2 regions of the Capillibacterium thermochitinicola genome follow, and region 1 is predicted to be linked to the other one. Evidence: riboswitches for the same ligand, from Rfam matches in the RefSeq annotation. Region 1 holds a riboswitch; the other holds the start of a gene.
What was found. Region 1 has a riboswitch for S-adenosylmethionine ahead of metK (methionine adenosyltransferase). Riboswitches for the same ligand answer to the same signal wherever they lie in the genome.
Positions count from the first base shown of each region.

Region 2: another riboswitch for S-adenosylmethionine. It lies ahead of metF (methylenetetrahydrofolate reductase [NAD(P)H]); the one in region 1 lies ahead of metK (methionine adenosyltransferase).

Region 1 is NZ_JAAKDE010000008.1:34,125-37,332, reverse strand. Features, by position in the region: gene rpmE (50S ribosomal protein L31) at 127-333, opposite strand; gene metK (methionine adenosyltransferase) at 426-1,610, opposite strand; SAM riboswitch class I at 1,666-1,768, opposite strand; partial or broken gene pfkA (6-phosphofructokinase) at 1,845-2,844, opposite strand; gene G5B42_RS04310 (acetyl-CoA carboxylase carboxyltransferase subunit alpha) at 2,881-3,208, opposite strand, start outside.
Region 2 is NZ_JAAKDE010000031.1:4,267-7,474, reverse strand. Features, by position in the region: gene G5B42_RS10510 (DUF4097 family beta strand repeat-containing protein) at 1-32, shown strand, start outside; gene G5B42_RS10505 (copper homeostasis protein CutC) at 88-714, shown strand; gene metF (methylenetetrahydrofolate reductase [NAD(P)H]) at 724-1,608, opposite strand; SAM riboswitch class I at 1,797-1,906, opposite strand; gene G5B42_RS10495 (vitamin B12 dependent-methionine synthase activation domain-containing protein) at 2,084-2,776, shown strand; gene G5B42_RS10490 (homocysteine S-methyltransferase family protein) at 2,773-3,208, shown strand, end outside.

The DNA of each region.
Region 1 (3,208 bases):
TCGGTATGATTTTGTTTGTCCGTAATTGTTTTCATCGCTCGTCGGCATGTGCGACGAACGTGCGCGACATGTAACCAGGTGGCTGACACATAGTTTAAAACAGAGCAGATCTGCTCTGTTTTAAACTTACTTTCCGGCTTTCTCCATTCTTTTCTGGAATTTTTCGACCTGGCCACCAGTGTCAATAATCTTCTGTTTCCCCGTAAACAAGGGGTGGCATTTTGAACAGATCTCAACCCGGATCTCTTTTTTGGTTGACCCCGTCTCAAAGGTTTCGCCACAGGCACAGGTCACGATTGCTTTACCATACTGCGGATGAATATTTTTCTTCATCAGGGTTCACCTTCTTATTGAATTTTGACTATGTCATTATAACACAGGCTTGGGTTTTCCGCAATAATCCCTCTTCGCCCGTTCTTACCGTCTTAACAACCGGCCTTTTTCTTTAAAACCTCAACTTTGTCCAGGCGTTCCCACGGCAGATCCAGGTCGGTCCGGCCAAAATGCCCATAACTGGCCACCTGGCGGTAGATCGGCCGCCGCAGGTCCAGGTTTTTAATGATCGCCGCCGGACGCAGATCAAATACCTCCTGGACCAGCGCTTCCAGTTCACCCGAAGGCAAAAGACCGGTTCCGAAAGTATCAATGGTGATCGAGACGGGTTTCGCCACCCCGATCGCATAAGCAATCTGGATTTCGCATTTCCGGGCCAGCCCGGCCGCGACAATATTTTTGGCCACGTAACGGGCGGCATAAGCACCCGAACGGTCCACTTTCGTCGGGTCCTTCCCCGAGAAGGCCCCCCCACCATGACGGGCCATTCCACCGTATGTATCCACAATAATCTTGCGGCCGGTTAACCCGGTATCCCCTTGGGGACCGCCCACCACAAAACGGCCGGTGGGATTGATATAATATTTGGTCCTCTCATCCAGGTACTCCGCAGGAATGACTGCTTTAATCACTTCCTCACGGATCCCTTCTTCCAGGGCGCTCCGCTCCAGATTTGGGTTGTGTTGGGCGGAGACGACAATGGTTTCAATCCGGACAGGGCGGTCTCCTTCGTACTCCACCGTCACCTGGGTCTTCCCGTCCGGACGGAGCATGGGCAGAATCTTATTTTTCCGGACATAAGCGAGCCGCCGCGCCAGGCGGTGGGCCAAAGCAATCGGCATCGGCATAAACTCGAGAGTTTCATCGGTGGCGTAGCCAAAGACCATCCCCTGGTCCCCGGCACCGATGGTGCTCTCCTCGTCCTTCGAGCCGGTTTTCACCTCTAAAGCTTGGTTGACACCAAGCGCAATATCGGGTGACTGTTCGTCAATGGCGGTCAAAACCGCACAAGTATCCCCATCGAAGCCATATTTTGCCCTGGTGTACCCAATCTCTTTCACCACTTGCCGGGCGATCTTCGGGATCTCCACATAGCATTTGGTGGTGATTTCGCCCATGATTATGATCAAGCCGGTCGTTACCGCCGTTTCGCAAGCGACACGGGCTTCCTGGTCCTCCGCCAGAATAGCATCGAGAATGGCATCGGAGATCTGGTCGCAAATTTTGTCCGGATGACCTTCGGTCACCGATTCCGACGTAAACAGACGACGTTCCAAATTTCCAACCTCCTTTAAGTCAACAAAAAACCCTTCGTTCAGGAAGGGTTGAGGATACTCATCTTCCAGAAACTGGAGGGAATTAGCACCGTTTGGAATCCTGTTCCAAGGTTGCCGGGTTTCATCGGGCCCCTTCCCTCCACCGCTCTTGATGAGTAGTTTATTAATTTTAATTTAGATTATAAAGCTTTTATAGCGACACGTCAAGCGTCCCCAAGGCCTTGTTTTTGGGAGTCAGGTTGTAGCTAAGACTTCGATTAATTGGTATAATTTGGGGTCAATCTGTTTTTTGCGGGCAATCGCTTCCTCCATCGGCGATACCTTAAGCTTGTGGTCGACCCAACCAACCATCATATCCTTTTCCCCGGCCAAGAGCAGTTCAACGGCTTTGGCGCCAAACTGCGTCCCCAAAGTACGGTCAAGCGCCGACGGCGAACCGCCCCTTTGAATATGGCCCAAAATCGTAACGCGGATATCCTTTTTGACTTTCAGGTTGATATAATTGGCCACCTTAAAGGCGGCGCTGTCGTAGATGGAAATACCGGTCAACGGCTGGCCAAACACCCCTTCCGCTACCAACACGATACTATGGCGTCGGCCAACGGTATTCACCTTTTGGATCAGATTGACCACTTGATCCAGGTCCGGTTGGATCTCCGGAACCAGAACCGCATCGGCGCCTCCCGCCAACCCGGCATAAAGCGCAATAAATCCGGAGTTCTTGCCCATCACCTCCACGACATAGACCCGGTCATGGGACAGGGCCGTATCGCGGATTTTATTGATCGCATCCAGCACCGTATTCAAGGCCGTATCGAAACCGACGGAAAGGTCGGTACACTCAATATCATTATCGATCGTCCCCGGGATCCCCACGGTGGTGAAACCCAACTTGGACAGCTCCCGCGCCCCCCGGAAGGAGCCATCCCCACCAATCACGACAATACCGTCGATGCCAAGGTCGTGGAGTTGTTTGGCGGCCTTTTCCCGCCCCTCCTCTGTCCTGAACTCCTGCGACCGGGCGGAGTGCAAAATGGTTCCCCCCCCGGTGAAGAATATCCGAGACCCCCATCGACGTCAGTTGGATGATCTCACCCGTGATTAGCCCCTGAAAACCCCTGATGACCCCAAAAACCTCACATCCGGCTTTGATCGCAGTTAAGGTCGCCGCCCGGATCGCCGCGTTCATCCCGGGAGCATCGCCGCCGCTGGTGATAATCGCTATTCTTTTCATGTTTATATACCTCCTGTATAACTGCAGAATAATCCCTTATTCTTCAAGATAACGACCAAGCCGCCGGAATTTTTGATAACGTTTGGTTACCAACTCGTCGGGATCCATATCAATAATTGCGTTCAGATTTTCCAGGATCCGCTCTTTCATTGTTTTCGCCATTTCCTCCGGCGCCGTATGGGCGCCGCCCAAGGGTTCAGGGATAATCTCATCAATCACGTTGACCGCCAGGAGATCATTGGCCGTGATCCGTAAAACTTCCGCTGCTTCCGCCGCTCTTGACGCGTCTTTCCAAAGAATGGAGGCGCAACCTTCCGGTGAGATCACGGAGTAATAGGCATTCTCCAACATCAAGATCCGGTCG
Region 2 (3,208 bases), on a different contig from region 1:
GCCACCGGTTTGGGTTAAGTATTGAATTATAAGCGCGCGAAAAAAAGAAAAGCGCCCTACCGCTTTGCACCGAAAGGAATGAGAAACATGGGGATTATTAAAGAGGCTTGTGTCGGAAGCTTTCTGGAGGCAAAGAAGGCCTTCGAACTAGGGGCTCAGCGGATTGAGCTTTGTGACAACCTGAAGGAGGGCGGCACCACTCCCAGTTACGGCACGATTCTACTGGCCAAGGAAACCCTGGACCTGCCCATCAATGTGATGATCCGGCCCCGGGGTGGCAATTTTGTTTACAGCGAAGAAGAGATCCGGATTATGGAGAAGGACATCGCCCTCTGCCGGGAGGCCCGTGTCAACGCCGTGGTCATCGGGGCCCTCACCGTCGACCATCGGATCGATGAGGCCGTGGTGAAAAGACTGGTCGAAAAGGCCGGTGACCTAGAGATCACTTTTCACATGGCCTTCGACGAGATTGAGGATAAAGAGGAAGCCCTCGAGCAATTGATCGCCTGCGGGATCCACCGGGTCCTGACCAAGGGAGGGCCCGGCACCGCCCTGGCGAACCGGGAAACCATCAAAGCCTTGGTGAAGCAAGCCGGGGACCGGATCGTGATCCTGGCCGGCGGGGGCGTCACCAGGGAGAACTACGAACAATTAGTGGAATATACCGGCGTCAAAGAAGTCCACGGGACAAAGATTGTTGGCCCCTTAACTTAACCGGCCCTTTCAGGTCTCCGCTTTTAAGTGTTTCCGGATGCCGGAGATCTGGCCGAAAATCGTCTTGGCCACCTCGGGACGGTTCATCGTGTACAGATGGATGCCATCCACCCCGCTGGAGAGCAGATCGATGATCTGTTCCGTGGCATAAGCAATGCCGGCTTCCTTCAACGCCTCCGGACTGTTTTCGTAGCGGTCCAGAATCCGCCGGAACTTCGGCGGGATGCTGGCCCCGCAAAGGCTGGTAATCCGCTCGATCTGCTTTTTGTTGAGGACCGGCATGATCCCGGCCGCCACCGGCACCCCGATCGCGAGCTTATCGAGCTTTTCCCGGAAGGCATAAAAAATACTATTATCCAAAAACAGCTGGGTGATGAGGAAATCCGCCCCCGTCTCCACCTTTCTTTTCAAATTGTGGAGATCGGCCATGGCGTCTTCGGCTTCGATGTGGACCTCCGGGTAGCAGGCGGCCCCGATGCAGAAATCCGCCTTGGTTTTGATGAACTTAATCAAGTCGGAAGCATATTGAAAATCGGTGGTCGGGGGTATCGTACTTTGGTCCGCCGGCCGGTCGCCCCTTAGCGCAAGGATGTTCTCAATCTTGGCCTTCTGCAAACGGCCAAGGATCTCCGCCACCTCTTCCTTGGTCGAGTTTATGCAGGTCAGATGAGCAAGGGCTTCAATCCCGTATTTGTTCTTGATGGTATCGGCAATCTCTACTGTATAGAAGCGGCTTCCCCCGGCGGCGCCGTAGGTAACGCTGATGAAATCAGGCCGCAGAACAGAGAGGGCATCAATGGTCGCGAACACCCCGTCCAGGGGAGAACCGGGTTTCGGGGGGAAAATCTCCAGCGAAAAGACGGGTTTGTTTTTGTAATAATCCTTGATCCGCATTTTATCCTCCTTTCAGGCCCGGTTTGCTTCATATTACCATATTCCCGTCGGTACCCGTTTTGTCACCAAAAAAGGCGCAAAAAGTCTTCCCCATATACCATACGAAAACCGGAAGGAAGAAAAAGGCTGCTTTCGATAAGAAAGCAGCCTTTTATTTACCAAGCAAACGATGCTTTGTGCCTGCGCGTTTCTTATCTTTCAGGGGTAATCCCTGCAGGAATTGACACCGTTGCATTCGGATGAGAATGCCGGTTGTCGGGCTTCATCGGGCCAGTCCCTCCACCTCTCTTGATAAGACCATCTATTAAATTGAGATATTTTATTAGATTTTACGGTAAACCAAACCAATTGTCAAGGGTTCATTGCGCAGGGTCCGCCGGGCACGAACAGGCGGGACGAAATAACTCCACAAAAGGTAAATCTTGCTTTTCGGTCAATAAATGTGTACTATTATTTAAAACCGAGGTGATCGCCGATGGAGATCCCGCCGGGAGAAGTATTGAGGTACCTGGGTTACCGGAACCAAAGGATCGATCCGGCCATGATGAGTTTAATCGAGGAATGCCGGGCGGAAACAAAAGTGTTGATGCGGCCGGGCGTCGTCTACCGGATCTACCCCCTGGAAAAGCACGGGGACCAGATCCGGCTGCTGACGACCACTTTACACCTGCAAAGCAGCGACCTCGGCAGGCATCTGCGGCGGGCGGACCGCTGCGCCGTCCTCGCCGCCACCCTCGGGCTGGCGGTTGACCAAAAAATCGCGGCTTACGCACGCTTAGATCTAACCAGAGCAATCGTCATGGACGCTTGCGCCACCGCCGCCATCGAAGCCGTCTGCGACCAAGTGCAGGAACAGCTAAGGGCAAAGGTGGCCCCGGAAGGTTACCGCCTTACTCCGCGCTACAGTCCCGGTTACGGTGACTTGTCCATCGTACACCAAAAGGCTATCCTGGAGACGCTCCAGGCTTACACCCGGATCGGCCTCACCGTTAACGAAGACCATATTCTACTCCCCCGCAAATCGGTGACGGCCTTCATCGGCCTGGAGAAAACGGAAATGGACGCGCCCGATAAGCTAGAGGAAGCAAAAACAGTGGACGCCCCCGACAAGTGCCACTGTTGTCCGGATAAAACTTGTCAGTACAGAAAAGGTGGGGATGGAGATTGAAACGCAAGCTTAATTTGGACGAATTCCTGGTCTTTGACGGGGCCATGGGGACCATGCTCCAAAGCTACGGCATGAAAGCAGGAGAAATCCCCGAAAGATACAATCTGGAACGGGCGGAAGTCATCGCCGGAATCCACAGCGCTTACATTGAAGCGGGTGCCCAGGTCCTGACGACCAATACGTTCAACGCCAACCGGTTTAAACTGGCCGGAAGCGGGCTGAATCTGGCCGCGGTTATCCGGACAGCGGTGGAGATTGCCCGGTGGACCGCAAAGGATAACGAGGAAATCCTGGTGGCTTTGGACATCGGCCCTTTAGGCCAGCTAATGGAGCCCTATGGCACCTTAAGCTTTGATGAAGCGTACGAGGCCTTTGCCGAACAGATCCGGGCCGGTGCCGCGGCGGGTGCCGATCTGATTTTGATTGAAACCA